Regions from separate parts of the Pseudaeromonas paramecii genome, predicted to be linked through region 2. Evidence: predicted binding sites of a transcription regulator. Region 2 holds the regulator's gene; each other region holds the start of a gene.
What was found. The regulator sigma-54, encoded in region 2, starts transcription at its own class of promoters, with help from an activator protein. The targets are predictions, from matches to a motif close to TGGCACNGTTTTNGCTT.

Region 1 (4,411 bases), on a different contig from region 2:
CGAGTTGATGAAGCTCTTGGACAGGGTCGGATCGTCACTGGCATACAGGGCGCTCACCACCATGGTCACCAGGGGCAACCAGGCCAGCGGCGAGACGGGCTTCAAGATCTGCACTATCGGGTTCACCGCCTGATACAGGCTATGGTTCAGCCCCAGCACTATCCCTAACGGAATGGCAATCAGCACGGCGATGACAAAGCCGGTGGCCACCGTCACCAGGCTGGTGCCGATCTGCTGGAAGAAGGTGGGTCGGCCGGTATAGGGCCGGATCTTCACCTCGGCCTGGGGATCCGCCGCCAACTTCTCGGCATTGCGGGCCGCCTGACGGGCATAGAAGGCGTCGGCCTTCTCCTGCTCCTGCACATGCTCCTGATACAGGGCCGCAAACTGCTGGGCGGTGGCCACCGGACCCGGCAGGGTGCCCAGGCTGGTCTGCACCTGGCTGGCGCCCATCTGCCACAGGCAGAGGAAGGCCAGGATCCCCAGCAGGGGCAGGAACAGACTGCGCCAGGGCAGGACCAGCTTGACGGGGGCGCCCTGGGCGCCACCGAAGGATTTCAAGATTGCTTGCATGGGAAATCTCCTGTCCGCCGCTTAAGGCTGCTCATCGCCCTTGAGGCCGATGGGGAACTGCTTGAGGTAGTCGTTGGGCTTGTGGCCGTCGTAGGTGACACCGTCGATGAAGCGGTTGTCCGGTGCCTTGAAGCCGCTCTCGCTGGCAAAGTCCGGGAAGTCGCTGGCCTTCATCTTGCCTTCGGCGATCAGCTCCTCGGCCGCCTGACGGTAGATGTCCGGACGATAGACCTGCTTGGCGATGTCCATGTACCAGCTGTCCGGCTTGCCTTCGGGGATCTGGCCCCAGCGGCGCATCTGGGTCAGATACCAGATGGCGTCCGAGTAGTAGGGATAGGTGGCATGCTCGCGGAAGAAGACGTTGAAGTCCGGCGCCGGACGCTTGTCCCCCTTCTCGAACTCGAAGAAGCCGGTCATGGAGTTGGCAATCACCTGCTCGTCCGCCCCCACGTAGTTGGGCTTGGCCAGCAGCTTCACCGCCTCGGCGCGGTGGGCGTTGTTGCTCTCATCCAGCCAGTAGGCGGCGCGGATCAGCGCCTTCACCACGTGGATATGGGTGTTGGGGTACTTCTCGGCCCAGGACTTGGAGACGCCGAACACCTTCTCCGGGTTGCTGTGCCAGACCCCCTGGTCGGTCACCACGGGCACACCTATGCCCTTGAACACGGCGGCCTGGTTCCAGGGCTCACCCACGCAGTAGCCATAGATGGTGCCGGCTTCCAGGGTGGCGGGCATCTGGGGCGGCGGCGTCACGGAGAGCAGCACATCAGCCTGCAACTGACCGGCGTTATCCCCCTTTTGCGGCGCGTAGTAGCCGGGGTTGAGGCCACCGGCTGCCAACCAGTAGCGCAGCTCGTAGTTGTGGGTGGAAACCGGGAATACCATACCCATGTTGAAGGGCTTGCCCTGATCCTTGTACTGCTTGACCACGGGGGCCAGGGCATCGGCCTTGATGGGATGCACCGGCTTGCCGTCCGCGTCCTTGGGCACATTGGGCTTCATCTGTTCCCAGATGCTGTTGGACACGGTAATGGCGTTGCCGTTGAGATCCATGCTGAAGGCGGTGATGACCTCGGCCTGGGTGCCGATGCCGATGGTGGCCCCCAGAGGCTGGCCGGCCAGCATGTGGGCGCCGTCCAGCTCGCCGTCGATGACCCGATCCAGCAGCACCTTCCAGTTGGCCTGGGCTTCCAGGGTCACGTACAGCCCCTCGTCCTCGAAGTAGCCCTTCTCGTAGGCCACCGCCAAGGGCGCCATGTCGGTCAGCTTGATGAAGCCAAACTTGAGATCTTCTTTCTCCGGGGCGCCCACCTTGGCCTGGACGGCTTGGCTGAGCAGCAGGGTGGCGATGGTGGCGGTGAGCAGGCGCTGGGTGTGCTTCATGGTTTCTTCTCCCTGAAACGAAAAACGCCTTGTGGACCAGAGGTCTCACAAGGCGTCTTTGCCGAAAATAGTCATCTTGTCGGGGGGCGGGCCGCCGTTGGCCTCAGGCCCCGTTCGCTCATAACTATTCAGTTTCTGTGCCAGATCACAGCACTGGAGAAAAGATGGAGAAAATAGCCATCTTTAGCCTCTTTTGAGGCTGAACACTCAACCGCAGCACGTCCGGCCTGCACCATGGGTGGGCAACTGCACCAAGCCTGGCATTCCAGCTGGCGCACCACGGTTGACCCTGATGGCCCGCCACGGCTAAGGTGAAGCCCACTCCCTTCAGCGCCGATACGCCCATGACACCCAATGCCCCCTTCACTCCCGATCAGCAGGCTGGCCTGTACCGCGCCATCTACGAGCGGCGGGATGTGCGCTCCCAGTTTCTGCCGGATGCCATCCCCCCGGAGGTGCTGGCCCGGCTGCTGCACGCCGCCCACCACGCGCCGTCCGTGGGCTTCATGCAGCCCTGGGATTTCATCCTGATCGAGGATCTCGCCACCCGGCAGGCGGTGAAGCGCCTGTTTGACGAAGCGAACGAGGCCGCCGCAACACAGTTTGCCGGCGAGGGGCGCGAGCAGCAGTACCGTCGTCTCAAGCTCGAGGGCATTCTCGACAGCCCGCTGAACCTGTGCATCACCTGCGATCGCAGCCGGGGCGGCCCGCATGTGCTGGGACGCACCAGCATACTGGAGATGGACTTGTTCAGCGCGTGTCTGGCGGTGCAGAACCTCTGGCTGGCCGCCCGGGCCGAAGGTATCGGTGTCGGTTGGGTGAGCATCTTGGATAACGATCGGCTGGCGCAGCTGCTGGGCCTGCCGGAACAGGTCTATCCCCTGGCCTACCTGTGCCTGGGCTATGTCAGCGAGTTCTTGCCGCAACCCGAGCTGCAGACCCAGGGCTGGCGGCAGCGCCTGCCGCTGGAGAGCCTGATCCACCAGGATCGCTGGGGCACGCCCCTGGCCCAGGGGCCTTTGCAAACCGCCCTAGGTAACATGACGTCTATACCAGCAGTCGATACGACAACGGCGCCCTGAGGCGCCGCTACATAAAGATTGAATCTGTCTATTCGACAGACGGCCTATTCGGCTTCGTTTTTCGCCAGCAGGCGACGGGCCAGCTCCCCCAGGCTCAGGCTGTGTTGCATGGCCGCCGAGCGCAGCGCCTTATAGGCGGCTTCCTCATCCAGGCCGTGCTGCTTCATCAGCACCCCCTTGGCCCGCTCCACCCATTTGCGCTCCGCCAGCTTCTGTTCCAGTTCCGCCATCCGCTGCTGCTGCTGGGCTCGCGCGCCCTGCTGGGTGCGGGCCAGCTTGATCCAGGCCTCGACAGGTTCCTTGTCTCCCAGCTTATGGGGCACCAGGGTCACGCCGGCGGCCAGCAGCTGTTGCTGCAGGTGTTCGGGCAAGGCGTCGGCAAACAGCACCACAGGCAGACCTCGCTCCGCCAGGGTGGTGGCCAGCAGGCGCCATTCGGCGGTGAGGCGCTTGCAGTCCAGCATCAGGCCATCGGCGCCGTCGGCCTGTGTCCAGGGATCCCGCGCCGCCAGGGGGACAGGCTCATGGCCGTAACGGCTCAGCAGCAGGGCCAGACGATTGGCCTGGGCCAGCTCGTCGGCAAAAAACAGAATGCGGGAAAAACTCATGACCGCTCCATGGTCGGCGGGGCTCAGGCGACAGACCGCCAGCTCTGCTCCGCCAGGCTCAGCAGGGCATCACGCAGCGCCACCACCTCCCCCAGTATCATCAGAACCGGGCTCTGTCCCTTGAGGGCCAGCGCCTGCTGCGATAACGCCCCCAAGCAGGTGGTGATCACCTGTTGCCGGGCGCTGGTACCGGCCACCACCAGGGCCACCGGCAAGTCCTGGGTCATTCCGGCGGCCAGCAATCCCTGCTCGATCCGCTCGGCCTGCTCCAGGCCCATGTAAAATACCAAGGTTCCCCCACCCTTGACCAGCGCCTGCCAGGGGGCAAAGCAACTGCCATCCTGCAGATGGCCGGTCACCAGGGTCACGGAGCGGGCCAGCCCCCTGTGGGTCAGGGGGATCTGGCTGGCCGCCGCGCAGCCCAGGGCCGCCGTGATCCCCGGCACCACCTCGTAGGGGATGCCGGCCTCGGCCAGACACAGGGCCTCCTCGCCGCCTCGGCCAAACACGAAGGGATCGCCGCCCTTGAGCCGAACCACCCGCTTGCCGCGCCGCGCCTGTTGGACCAGCAGCCGGTTGATGGCCTCCTGGCTCAGGCTGGGGGCGCCACAACGCTTGCCCACATCGAAGCGCTCCGCCGTGCTGGGAATGAGCGCCACTATCTCTTCCCCCACCAGACGATCGAATACCACCACCTCGGCCTGCTGCAGCCGTCGCAGCGCCTTCACCGTCAGCAGCTCCACATCACCGGGCCCAGCGCCTACC
Region 2 (4,411 bases):
CAACTGGATCAACGCATTTATGAAATTCTGGACAAGAGTCATGGTATCTACTTCAACCAGCCTTAAGTGGTGCCTGCTGGCCCTGTGCCTGCAACCCGTGATGGCCAAGCAAAGCGACTACAAGCAGAAGGTCTACGTGGACTCGGTGCGCCAGGTGGCCGAGCTCAACGACAACAGGCTGACCTTTTTGGATGATGTGGTGATCCGTCAGGGCACCATCGAAATCCATGCCGACAAGGTGGAGGTGATCCGCCACGGTGACAAGGGTGCCGATGAGATGATAGCCACCGGCCGCCCGGCCCGCTTCCACCAGGTGCTGGATAACGGCAAGCCGGTGGATGCCCAGGCCAATCGCCTGAGTTACAAGCTCAAGGAGCGCATGGTACTGCTCACTGGCAACGCCCGCATCAAGCAGTCGGACAACGAGATCAGCGGTGACCAGATCCGCTATGACATCCAGAAACAGCAGATGGTGGCCGAAAGCAGCGGAGGCTCCCGGGTCAAGACCATCTTCCTGCCCGACGAGATGGGCAGCTTCGATCAACCGGCCCAGGAGAAACCCTAAGCCATGGCCCTGTTACATGCCGCCAATCTGAAAAAGAGCTACAAGGGTCGCCAGGTGGTGAGCGACGTCTCCCTCCAGGTGGCCGCCGGCCAGGTGGTGGGTCTGCTGGGCCCCAACGGCGCCGGCAAGACCACCTCCTTCTACATGATCGTCGGCCTGGTACAGCAGGACGGCGGCCAGGTCTGCATCGACGAGCTGGACATCAGCTCCATGCCCATGCACCTGCGGGCCCGTAACGGCATCGGTTACCTGCCCCAGGAGGCCTCGATTTTTCGTCGCCTGACGGTGGAAGAGAACCTGCTGGGAGTGCTGCAGATCCGCCCTGAACTGACCCAGGAGGAACGGCGGCAGAAGATGGAGTCCCTGCTGGAGGAGTTTCACATCACCCATATCCGCCAGAATCTGGGCCAGAGCCTGTCCGGTGGCGAGCGCCGTCGGGTGGAGATCGCCCGGGCCCTGGCCGCCGAGCCCCGCTTCATCCTGCTGGATGAGCCCTTCGCCGGGGTGGATCCCATCTCGGTGAACGATATCAAACGCATCATAGAACACCTGCGGGATCGGGGATTGGGCGTACTCATCACAGACCACAACGTGCGGGAAACACTTGATGTCTGCGAGAAAGCCTATATCGTCAGCCATGGACATCTGATCGCGGAAGGGACACCCAGCGAGATTTTGGCCAATGAACAGGTGAAGCGGGTTTACCTGGGTGACGCCTTCAGCATTTGATCTTCTCGTCACCGGCATTGCATTAACAAGGACATACGGAAATAGATGAAGCCATCCTTACAGTTGCGACTGGGTCAGTCTCTGGCCATGACGCCACAACTACAGCAGGCGATTCGTCTGTTGCAGCTCTCCACACTGGAGCTGCAGCAGGAAATCCAACAGGCGCTGGATGCCAATCCGCTGCTGGAGCAGGAGGAGAGCGATACCCACGAGTCAGAGCAACCCAGCGAGGAAGCACAGGACAGCAGCCAGCTGGATACCAGCGAAGCCATGGAACAGGACAAGCTGCCGGATGATCTGCCCATGGATACCTCCTGGGACGAGGTCTACACCGCTGCCGGTTCCGGCCAGTCCAGCAGCCCCATCAGTGGCGATGAAGACTTCCTCTATCAGGGCGAAACCACAGAGACGCTGCAGGATTACCTGTTGTGGCAGATGCAGCTCACCCCCTTTAGCGAGGTGGATCAGGCCATCGCCCTGGCCATCATAGACGCCATCGACGACTCGGGTTACCTCACCATTGATCTGGACGATATCGTTCAGGCGGTGAGCGATGAGGATATCCAGGTTGAGCTGGACGAGGTGACCGCCGTGCTCAAGCGGGTGCAGCACTTCGACCCCATCGGCGTGGCCGCCCGCTCGGTGCAGGAGTGCCTGCAGATCCAGCTGGGCCAATACGCGCCCGGCATCCCCTGGTTGGCCGAGGCCAAGCAGGTGCTGGCCGAACACATGGATCTGCTGGGCAACCGGGACTATCGCACCCTGGCCCGCAAGATGCAGCTCAAGGAGTCCGAGCTCAAGGAGGTGCTGGATCTCATTCAGCAGCTGGAGCCCAGACCCGGCAATCGGGTGATGCAAACCGACTCCCAGTATGTGATCCCGGATGTGGCGGTGAGCAAGAAGCAGGGCAAGTGGGTGGTGGAGCTTAATCCCGATGCCATGCCCAAGATCCGCATCAACGAAACCTATGCCTCCATGGCCCGTCACGCCCGCAACAGCAGCGATACCCAGTTCATTCGCTCGCACCTGCAGGAGGCCAAGTGGTTCATCAAGAGCCTGGAGAGCCGCAACGAGACCCTGCTCAAGGTGGCCAACTGCATCGTCAAGCAGCAGCAGGACTTCTTCGAATACGGTGAAGAGGCCATGAAGCCCATGGTGCTCAACGACGTGGCCGAAGCCGTCGAGATGCACGAGTCCACCATCTCCCGGGTGACCACGCAAAAATTCATGCATACCCCGCGGGGTATCTTCGAGCTGAAGTACTTTTTCTCCAGCCACGTCAATACTGAGAGTGGGGGGGAGTGCTCTTCCACCGCCATCCGTGCCCTGATCAAGAAGCTGGTGGCGGCCGAAAACCCGGCAAAACCCTTAAGCGATAGCAAGATCGCGGATTTGCTCACCGAGCAAGGTATCATGGTAGCCAGACGGACCATCGCCAAGTACCGCGAGTCCTTGTCGATTCCCCCGTCTAGTCAGCGCAAACGCCTACTGTAAGTCACACTTACGGGGCCCTACTTAAGGACGACGTTATGCAAATTAATCTCTCAGGTCATCACATCGAACTCACCGATCCCCTGCGCGATTTTGTCACCACCAAGTTTGCCAAGCTGGAGCGTCACTTCGAACAGATCAATAACGTCCAGGTGATCCTGAACGTGGAGAAGCTCAATCAAATCGCCGAAGCCAAGTTGAACGTCAACGGCGGCGAAATCTTTGCCAATGCCCAGGATGCGGACATGTACGCCGCCATCGATGCCCTGATCGATAAGCTGGACCGGCAACTCATCAAACACAAAGAAAAGATCTCCAGCAAATAACCATGCAACTCTCCGACCTGCTCAGCGGGAACTGCACCAAGAGTGCAGTTCCCTGCTCCAGTAAAAAACGCGCCATCGAAATCATCAGTGAACTTGCCGCCGCACAGCTGGGCATCGACAGCCAGGAGCTGTTCGAATGCCTGCTGGCCCGGGAGAAGCTGGGCAGTACCGGCATTGGTGGCGCCATCGCCATCCCCCACGGCCGTATCCCGGACGAGCTGCCGGTGACCGGTGTGCTGCTGACCCTGGAGCAGCCCATCCCCTTCGATGCCATCGACAACCAACCCGTCGACATACTGTTTGCCCTGCTGGTACCCGAGAGCCAGTGCAAGCAGCACCTGCAAACCCTGGGGCTGATTGCCAAAAAACTCAGTGACAAAAACCTCTGTCGCCAATTGCGCCTGGCGGACAATGATGAAATGCTCTACCAACTGATCACCGCCCCCTGAGGAGCCCATGAAACTCATCGTCGTCAGCGGCCGGTCCGGCTCCGGCAAGACCATAGCCCTGCGGGTACTGGAGGATCTGGGTTACTACTGTGTCGACAACCTGCCGGTCTCCCTGCTGCCACAACTGGTGGCCGAGCTGCGTGGCAAGTTCGAGGAGATGGCGGTCAGCATAGACGTGCGCAACCTGCCGGAGCAGAGCGAGGATCTGGAACGTATCCTGGGGCTGCTGCGTCAGGCCTCGGATCTGGAATTCACCAGCTTCTTCATCGATGCCGACAACCCCATTCTCATCCGCCGCTACAGCGAGACCCGGCGGCTGCACCCCCTGTCCCGCAAGCAACTGACCCTGGAGCAGGCCATCCAGCATGAGACAGCCCTGCTCTCGCCCCTGTCCACCAGTGCCGATCTGCGCATCGACACCAGCCACCTGAGCATTCACGATCTCAGCGAACAGATCCGCGAGCGGGTGCTGGGCAAGAAAGAAAAAGAACTGGTGCTGGTGTTCGAGTCCTTCGGCTTCAAGTACGGCATCGCCAAGGATGCCGACTTCGTCTTCGATGCCCGCTTCCTGCCCAATCCCCACTGGATTGCCGAGCTGCGCCCCCTCACCGGCAAGGATGAACCGGTACGCCGCTATCTGCGCAGCCATGCCGATGTGATGCAGTACATACAGCAGATCGAGACCCTGCTGAGCAACTGGCTGCCCCACCTGGAGCGCAACAATCGCAGCTACGTGACCCTGGCGGTGGGTTGCACCGGCGGTCAGCACAGATCCGTCTTCATCGTCGAGCAGCTGGCGGCCCGCTTCACCGCCGCCGGCAAGACGGTGCAGATCCGCCATCACAGCCTGG
Region 3 (4,411 bases), on a different contig from region 2:
CCTCTATCAGACGCTGGAGTTGCACACCCAAGGCGGCCTGCTGCGGCTTGCCGGTCACTATCGGCCTGGTGAGACCTGGCAGTACGCACCCTTGACGCTGGATGGGCGGCCGCTCAACGACGGCGAGTGGTGTGCCGAGGATTGCTGGCTGCGGGCCAACCGGCGCAGTCTGCTGGCCATACTCCAGCAGCTGGCTCAGCCCGCGCCCTTGCCCCAGGCGCTGGGCCGCGGCCTGTTCAACCCCGCCAAGGCCTGGCCGCTGGACGCCCTGATCCAGGCGGCCTATGGTACCGCCAGCCAATAACAAAGGCGCCTAACCAGGCGCCTTGTTTCATCTGTGAGTCGCTTAGATCTGCGTGTCAGATCTGCGCTTAGATCTGCACCTCGCCGGCGGTGGCGCTGATCTTGTGGATGGCCAGATCCGCCCCCTGGTGTTCGTCTTCCTGGGACAGGCGCAGGCCCACCAGCTTGGCCATCAGACCGTAGACGATCAAGGCGCCCACCACGGCGATGCTCACCCCTAACAGGGTGCCGATCAGCTGGCTCATCAGGCTGATACCGCCCAGGCCACCCAGGGCTTCACTGCCGAAGATGCCGGCGGCGATGCCACCCCAGGCGCCACACAGGCCGTGCAGCGGCCAGACACCCAGCACGTCGTCCAGCTTAGGCTTACGCTGCAGCCAGGTGAATACCAGGATGAAGATGGCGGCGGCTACGCCGCCCACCACCAGGGCGCCCACCGGGTGCATCAGATCGGAACCGGCACACACGGCCACCAGACCGGCCAGGGGGCCGTTGTGGATGAAGCCGGGGTCGTTCTTGCCCATCACCAGGGCCACCACAGTGCCGCCCACCATGGCCATCAGGGAGTTCACCGCCACCAGGCCGCTGATGCCCTCCAGCTTCTGGGCGGACATGACGTTGAAGCCGAACCAGCCGACGATCAGGATCCAGCTGCCCAGGGCCAGCATGGGGATGTTGGACGGGGCGAAGCTGAGCATCTGGCCGTTGCGCACCCGACCGCGACGGGTGCCCAGCAGCAGCAGGGCGACGAGACCGATCCAGCCGCCCACCGCATGCACCACCACGGAACCGGCGAAGTCGTGGAAGGCGGCACCATAGTGGCCCTCCAGCCAGGTTTGCAGACCGAAGTGATTGTTCCAGGCGATGCCCTCAAACAGGGGATAGACCAGGCCCACCATCAGGGCGGAGCAGATCAGCATGGGGTAGAAGCGCGCCCGCTCGGCGATGCCGCCGCTGACGATGGCCGGAATGGCGGCGGCGAAGGTCAGCAGGAAGAAGAACTTCACCAGGGCATAGCCGTTGTCGGCCATCAGGCTCTGGGCGCTACCCAGGAAGTTTTCGCCATAGGCCAGCTGATAGCCGACGAAGAAGTAGGCCAGGGTGGAGACCCCGAAGTCGGTGAGTATCTTCACCAGGGCGTTGACCTGGTTCTTGGCCCGTACCGTGCCCAGCTCCAGAAAGGCAAAGCCGGCGTGCATCGCCAGCACCATGATGGCGCCGAGCAGGACGAACAAGGTGTTGGAGCCCGTCACCAGACTGGCCACCGCACTGTTGGTTTCTTCCACTATAACCTCCGTTTATTTCAAGTCGAGCCGGTGTCACCGGGGGATGGCTTCGTTTGCACCACCTGTGCATCTTTGTGCACCCTTGGGGCGCAATCCCAGTGCAATTGGCAGCCAATGAAACAAAACTCGTGCCAAAATGGCGACAAACCCGAATCAATTTGGGGCTTTCTACTATAACCATATGATTTGAAATGAAATAAGAGTGCGCCAAATTGGCTCTTGATGGGGCAAGATGGCGTGTCTTCGTGCAGACGTAAAGCACTTAAATGGTGCTTTGCACTTAACTGGTGCTTTGGGGGAGGGGCGGCCACGCACACGGCGTGGCCGGGGGGATCAGGCGGTCAGTTGCAGACCGGCGAGGTAGTAGTGGTTGGCCTTCTCGAACAGCCGCTGGCGCTCCATCAGCTGACCCAGCAGCCGGTAGTCCCGGGCGTTCGGCGCCAGGGCCACGGCCTTCTCCAGCAGCTGCTGGGCCAGGGGATAGCGCTGCAGCAGGAAGTTGAGCTGACCTTGGGCGGAGAGCAGGGCGGCCTCGTTGTCCTGATCCGGGCCGTACTCTTGCAGCAGGTTCAGCAGGGGCTGGTAGTCCGGCAGCTGCAACTGGCCACACAGGGCCAACAGGGCCGGGTCACGACGCTGTTTGAGCCCTTCGCGCAGCAGGGTTTCGGCCTCACCGTGGGCCTGCAAGCGGATCAGTTGCTGGCAGCAGGCGGCCCGCAGCGCCACCTGCTGACGCAGGGGCTTGGCCAGGGCGCGCCAGTAACTCAGCAGGGCCTCGCTGCCCTCTGCGGCCAGCTCGGCAAAGCGCGCCGGGTAGGCCGTGTGCTGTAACTGACTCAGGGCGTCCGGGGTCAGCAGCTTGAGTTGCTGCAGGCGGGGCAGCAGTTCGATCAGCTCCTGCCAGCGGCCGGCGGCCAGCAGGGCGCGCTGATAGAGGGTCAGCAGGCGTGGATGCTTGGCATGCTCGGTCAGCAGCGGGGTCAGCTGGCTGATGGCCAGCTCCGGTTGCCGGTTGCGCAGGGCCAGACGGGCGGCCAGCAGGCCGGCGGCCAAGGCGCCCTGAGGATGGGCCTGGGCCTGCTGCAGGTAGCGATCCCGCGCCTCGTCACGCCCTTGGGCATCCGCTGCCCGGGCGGCACCCAGGTAGTTGAGCAGGGGGAATTCGCTGTCGGCGGCGCTGGCGGCCATCAGGCGCTCGGCCTGCCGGTAGTCGCCGGTGGCCAGGGCCAGGTGCCCCTTGCGGGTTCGCTGGTGCGCCTTGTTGCTGCGGCGCAGGCCGAACCAGTTGCGGGTGCGGCTGCCCAAAGAGAGTAGCCGGGTGAGCAGGTATTCCAGCAGCAGCAGGCCGAAGTAGCCCAGCACCGCCAGCAGGGTGGCACTGACCACCGTCATCTCGACGCTGTAGTGGCCGAAGATGATCTGCACATAGCCCTGGTTGCCCGCCAGATGGGGGCCGGCGAACAGGGCGACCGCCAGCAGCAACAGCAGTAGCAGGATTCGAAACATGGCGCCTCCTGTCAGGACCGGTTCATCAGGGTTTGCAGCCGTTGCTGCACCAGATCTTCAAGCTGAGCCTGGCTGGCCAGCTTGTCGGGGTAGTGCTGGGCCAGGGGCTCGGCCAGCAGCTTCTGCAGTTCGGACTGCATGAACTGGGTGCTGCTGTCATCGCCATCGAAATATTGCTCCAGCCACTGGCTGACCCGCTGCAAGCTGTCCTCGTAGACGGCGCTCTGCTCCCGGTAGACGGCCTGCTGGGCGTTGAGCAGCTGGGTGCGCAGGTTGGCCTTCAGATACCAGCGCTGATCCGGAGAGAGCAGGGCCTCGCTGTCGCTGTCCAGCCGACGGATGCTGATGAAGTTGTCGGCAAAGCTGCGCCAGCTCTTATAGAGGTTGTCCCGCCAGTCGGCCAGGGAGTCGCTGAGCTGGGTGTCGTCCGCTGTGGTGGGGGCGCTGGGGGTCATGCCCTTGATTGGCAGCTGATCCAGGTTGTCGATAAGGGCGGAGAGGCGCAACACCAGGCCTTCCTTATCCAGCTGGGGCAGGGCCTGCAGGCTGGCCTGATCGGCGGCAAAGGCCTTGCGCACCGGCAGCAGGGCCGGGTCGTTGAGATCCCGGATACGGCCATCGGCCTCGTGCAACAACAGCAGGGCGGCGTTGACGTCATGTTCCAGCCACAGCTTGCGGCCGGCCATGCGCACCAGGTAGTCGGCCTCCGCCAGCAGCCAGTCGTTGGGGCGGCGACTGCTCAGGGTCAGCAGCTGATGCTCCAGCTGGTTCTGCCGGTCGCTGTCCTTGAGCAGTTGCTGCTGCAGATCCCGCAGCCGCTCATCGGCCTGGGAGAGCTGGCTGAGCAGAGGGCTCTGCTGGGCCTTGAGTTCGGTGAGTTGCAGCTGCAGCTGCTGCAGCTGGGCACTCTGCTGGTCGCTGAACCAGCGGCCGTAGCCGTAGACGCCGGCGGCGGTGCCCAAGGCCAGCAGCAGGGCCAGGGCCGCCAGGGCGCGGCCGCTGCGCTGTGGTGTGGCGGGCTTGGGCGTCGGGGTTGCCGCGGCGGCCACCTTGGGCGGCTCGACCTGGGCCTGGGGCTCGGTCTTGGCGTCGGTCTCGGGAGGAGTCGCTTGTTCCGTCATCATGGGGTCCTCGTTGGCAGCGCCGCCAGGATGGCAGCGGTGGCGGCCCCCCGGGTCAGCTGGATGTGATGCAGGCCGGCCTGGGCCAGCCAGTCGCCGATCCGGGTGCTGGGCACATAATAGGTCAATTGCTCAAGCCAGGGCTTGGCCTCGACGGGCAGCAGCTGGCACAAGCGGTTAAACAGATCGCCGCTG
Region 4 (4,411 bases), on a different contig from region 2:
ATCCGATGCCGAGGTGACCTGTGCCTCTGTGCCCGCAGCAGCGGCTGTGTCTGTTTGCTGACTGCCCAGATCCAGGCTCAGTTGCCGGGTTTGTTCCATCAGCTCGGCGCGGGCCTGGGCCTCCAGCTGCTGGGTACGGGCCGCTACCGCCCTGTCCTGGCTGGAGGGTTCCGCCGGTGCCAAGGCCGCGGCGCGCACTTGCTGCATCTTGCGGATGGTGGCCTGGGGATCGCCGGACACCGGGGAAACATCGATCTGCACCTCACCGCCGATGGCATAGCTGTTGCCATCCGGCCCGCGCGTCACGCTGTAGCTGGGGCTGCCAGCATATTGACCGCCGGCACGCTGGTGAGCCTGTTCGTGATCGCGCACCTCCTGGTCACGATCCTTGAACTCCGCCAGCACCTGCTGCTCCTGACTGGCCTCCTGCCGTTGCTGGCGCCCCTCGTCACCGGAACGGGACTCACCCTGTTGGGAGCCCTGGCCCTGCTGCCGGTCGGGTTTCCCCTCCACGGCAAAGGCGCCATCGGCACTGCTGCCCGCCTGACCATTCTGCCGGCTGTCGTAACTGGTATTGCGCCCTTCCTGGCTGCGGAAGCGCTCCTTGTCGGAACCGACCTGTGATTCACGCGGGGAGGCCTCACCCTGGGGCAAGGCCGGGATCCGCTCACGCACCTGGTTATCCCGCCGCGCCGATTCGGTACTCGGCTGCAGCGCGATGGGCACCAGGTTGGGGTAGGTCGGGCTGATGTTCATGGCTAGACGCGGATGTCGATCAGGGTACCCATCATGTCATCGGCACTCTTCACCACCTTGGCCGCCGCCTGGGCCTCGTTCTGCCCCTGCTGCAGGGTCATCACCGATTGGGTGAGATCCTTGGACTGAGGAGACTCGGCTTGCACCGGCAAGGAGGCGATCTCGCGACTGCCTTGCTCGACCTGCTGCTGGGCGCGACTCAGCCCCTGCAGACCATAACTCATGGCGGAATCAATTTGCATAGCGCCTCCTGTGTAATTGGACTGTTTAATTATCAACCATGCCTGGCCGCGAGAAAAGGCGCACGCTGATTTTTTAACCGAGGTTCTGAATTATTTGTGCTACGAAGGCCTCGGGATGGGATAAGAAGGGAGCATGCGACGCCTTGTCGAACAGATGGCAGGCACTCTCCGGCCGCAGGGCCGTGATGTAGGGAATGGCGGCACGGGGCACCAGCGAGTCCAGTCGCCCATACAGCCGCACACAAGGCAGGGTCAACTCGGACCAGATCCCGCGCTGATCGGTCTGCTGCAACAACGCCAGCCCCCCGGCCAGCGCGGCCGCTTGGGGCAAGGGCGCCGCCGCCAGCAAGGATTTGAGGCGCCGGGCATCCTCCTTCACCGTCTCACTGCCCATGGCCTGGATGGCCAGGAAGCGCTCCAGGGTACGGGCGCTGTCCAGCCCCAACTGCCGATGAAAACCCGCCAGCACCTCGGGCTGGATCCCGGGCCACCCCTCCCGCGCGACAAAGCAGGGGGAACTGGCCACCTGGATCAGCCGGCTGACCCGCTCAGGGTGACGCCAGGCCAGCTGGGTCGCCACCAATCCCCCCAGCGACCACCCCAGCCAACAGGCCTGCGGCGGGGCTTCGGCCAGCAGGGCCGCCACCAGGGCATCCAGGCTGTAAGGCTGGGTGCCCGCCCAGCTGGAGTCACCATGGCCGGGCAAGTCCAGCAGATGCAGCCGAAAATGGGCCGCCAGACCTGGGAGGATAGGTTCCCAGACGTGGCGATTCATCCCCCAACCATGTAACAACACCAGATCGGGTCCTGCGCCCAGCCGGGTCACCCCTATCGTCATTGCCGTGTCTCCATTTTCAATGTGTTTTCAAGCCGAAAGGATTCCAGATGCCCCTGGATGAGGCGCATTACCAAGCTGGTGCAGCACGGGGCGTTACGTCGCAATTTGGTGCACTAAACGCACTAAATTGAACCTGGCTCGCGGCCGGCAGCCGGTTTTACGGCTAATTTTACCGGAAAAAACTTGGCATAGATCCTGCGCTTATCCACAGCAAGATGCGTTACCCCCTCCTGACGACTGGACTGTCAGGAGCCCTAAATACCTTTGGAGATCCTTTCGATGAAACGCTTGTTTTCTCTGCTTACCCTGTTGGGGCTGTTCGGTATGAGCGGCTTGGCCTGGGCAGACGAGGCTGCGGCCCCCGTCATGAGCCTGGATAAAGGCGACAACGCCTGGCTGATCGTGGCATCCGCGCTGGTCATCCTGATGACGGTGCCCGGCCTGGCCCTGTTCTACGGCGGTCTGGTGCGGACCAAGAACATGCTCTCCGTACTGATGCAGGTCTTCATGGTGTTCTGTGTGGCCACCGTTCTGTGGGTAGTCTACGGCTACAGCCTGGCCTTCACCGAGGGCAATGCCTTCTTCGGCAGCTTCGACAAGGCCTTCCTTGCAGGCATCACTACTGACTCTCTGGCGGCCACCTTCAGCAAGGGTGTCGGCATCTCCGAATACATCTATGTGGTGTTCCAAGGCGCCTTCGCCGCCATCACCTGCGCACTGATCCTGGGCGCCTTTGCCGAACGCATCCGCTTCTCCGCCGTGTTGCTGTTTATCGTCATCTGGTTCACCTTCTCCTACACCCCCATGGCACACATGGTGTGGTACTGGGCCGGTCCTGATGCCTATACCGACGCCGCTGCCGCCGATGCTGCCAACGCCACCGCAGGCTGGCTGTTCCAACACGGCGCCCTGGACTTCGCCGGTGGTACCGTTGTGCATATCAACGCCGCCGTAGCCGGTCTGGTGGGTGCTTACTTCGTCGGCAAGCGCGTGGGCTTTGGCCGTGAAATCATGGCCCCGCACAGCCTGACCATGTCCATGATCGGCGCCTGCCTGCTGTGGTTCGGCTGGTTCGGTTTCAACGCTGGCTCCTCTTTGGAAGCCAACGGTGTTGCCGCGCTGGCTCTGGTGAACACCTGGGCCGCCACCGCCATGGCCGCCATTGCCTGGATGATGGCCGAATGGGGCCTCAAGGGTAAGCCCTCCCTGCTGGGTGGCATCTCTGGTGCGGTAGCCGGCCTGGTGGCCATCACCCCGGCCTGTGGTTTCGTCGGTCTGGTGGGTGCCCTGGTGATTGGTGCCCTGGCCGGTGTCATCTGCCTATGGGGTGTCCATGGCCTCAAGCGCCTGCTGAACGTGGATGACTCCCTGGACGTCTTCGGCGTACACGGTGTGGGCGGTATCCTGGGTGCCCTGCTGACCGGCGTGTTTGCCTCTCCCGATCTGGGCGGTTCTGGCCTGTGGGACTATGTCGCCAACAGCGCCGTAGCCGACTACTCCATCGCCGATCAAGTGAAGATCCAAGCCATCGGCGTGCTGACCACCATCGTCTGGTCCGGTGTGGTCTCCGTGGTGGGTTTCTTCCTGGTAGACAAGATCCTCGGCCTGCGCGTGCCGGTGGAAGCCGAGCGCGAAGGTCTGGATCTGACCTCTCACGGCGAACGTGCATACAACTACTAATCGAAATCAGACCTCACACTTGGGCGCCTATTGGCGCCCCTTTTTTTGCCTGTCTAGACTGGGAATACCCTGAGTATGAGGTCTCCCATGCTGAAAGTTCTGCGGCAAACCCTCGCCCGTTGGCAACCCCAAGGCCTCTGTCTGCTCTGCCATCAGCCCACCGATAGTCGTCCCCTGCTCTGCCGACATTGCGAGCTGTCGCTGCCCAGTCTGCCCCATCCCTGCCCTACCTGTGGCCATCCACTACCCGAGCAGGCCGAGGGGGTCTGCGGCCGCTGCCTGCGTCATCCCCCCCTATGGGATCGTCTGGCGGTGCTGGGGGACTATGAGTTCCCCTACCCGGCCCTGATCCAACGGCTCAAATACCAGGGCGACTACCTGATGGCCAGCCTGCTGGGGGAGCTGATGGCGCGGCATCTGCCAGCCGAGCCCAGGCCAGAAGTCCTGTTGCCGGTGCCGCTGCACTGGTGGCGCCGCTGGCGGCGCGGCTTTAACCAGGCCGAGGCTCTGTGCCGCGCCATCCACCGCCACAGCGGCCTGCCGCTGGACAGGCAGCTGCTCAGGCGCGTGCGCACCACCCAACCCCAGGCCCGGCTGAACCAGGCCCAGCGCCGGCGCAATCTCAAGGGCGCCTTCGTGGTGGGGCCACATCAGTACCGCCATGTGGCCCTGGTGGATGATGTGGTCACCACGGGCACCACGGCAGCCACCCTGTGCCGCCTGTTGCGGCAGAGCGGCGTCGAGCGCATTGAGGTGTGGGCGGTGAGCCGGGCCCTGATCCACCCCAAACCAGACTATTCAGCCCGCCGGTGACGGGGTATGATAAACCCGAGCGGTTTACTCAGGATTCAACAGCGAGGCACCAGATGATCAGTATCTCCGAGAGCGCCCAGGC

Region 1: ABD847_RS13460 (CmpA/NrtA family ABC transporter substrate-binding protein) is a predicted target of sigma-54. The motif match lies at 2,083-2,099, and genes of this name have one in related genera.
Region 3: ABD847_RS03575 (ammonium transporter) is a predicted target of sigma-54. The motif match lies at 1,707-1,723, and genes of this name have one in related genera.
Region 4: ABD847_RS16155 (ammonium transporter) is a predicted target of sigma-54. The motif match lies at 2,021-2,037, and genes of this name have one in related genera.

What each region holds. Positions count from the first base shown of each region.
Region 1 is NZ_BAABFC010000019.1:20,100-24,510, forward strand. Features, by position in the region: gene ABD847_RS13455 (ABC transporter permease) at 1-573, opposite strand, end outside; gene ABD847_RS13460 (CmpA/NrtA family ABC transporter substrate-binding protein) at 595-1,956, opposite strand; gene bluB (5,6-dimethylbenzimidazole synthase) at 2,301-3,038, shown strand; gene ABD847_RS13470 (ANTAR domain-containing response regulator) at 3,083-3,646, opposite strand; gene cobA (uroporphyrinogen-III C-methyltransferase) at 3,670-4,411, opposite strand, start outside.
Region 2 is NZ_BAABFC010000012.1:7,000-11,410, reverse strand. Features, by position in the region: gene lptC (LPS export ABC transporter periplasmic protein LptC) at 1-66, shown strand, start outside; gene lptA (lipopolysaccharide transport periplasmic protein LptA) at 41-565, shown strand; gene lptB (LPS export ABC transporter ATP-binding protein) at 569-1,294, shown strand; gene ABD847_RS08615 (RNA polymerase factor sigma-54) at 1,340-2,788, shown strand; gene hpf (ribosome hibernation promoting factor) at 2,824-3,111, shown strand; gene ptsN (PTS IIA-like nitrogen regulatory protein PtsN) at 3,114-3,560, shown strand; gene rapZ (RNase adapter RapZ) at 3,568-4,411, shown strand, end outside.
Region 3 is NZ_BAABFC010000003.1:209,455-213,865, reverse strand. Features, by position in the region: gene ABD847_RS03580 (Gfo/Idh/MocA family oxidoreductase) at 1-304, shown strand, start outside; gene ABD847_RS03575 (ammonium transporter) at 372-1,589, opposite strand; gene ABD847_RS03570 (heme biosynthesis HemY N-terminal domain-containing protein) at 1,923-3,095, opposite strand; gene ABD847_RS03565 (uroporphyrinogen-III C-methyltransferase) at 3,107-4,219, opposite strand; gene ABD847_RS03560 (uroporphyrinogen-III synthase) at 4,216-4,411, opposite strand, start outside.
Region 4 is NZ_BAABFC010000029.1:49,001-53,411, forward strand. Features, by position in the region: gene ABD847_RS16140 (putative metalloprotease CJM1_0395 family protein) at 1-756, opposite strand, end outside; gene ABD847_RS16145 (flagellar biosynthesis protein FlgE) at 759-998, opposite strand; gene bioH (pimeloyl-ACP methyl ester esterase BioH) at 1,072-1,836, opposite strand; gene ABD847_RS16155 (ammonium transporter) at 2,116-3,516, shown strand; gene ABD847_RS16160 (ComF family protein) at 3,604-4,329, shown strand; gene nfuA (Fe-S biogenesis protein NfuA) at 4,383-4,411, shown strand, end outside.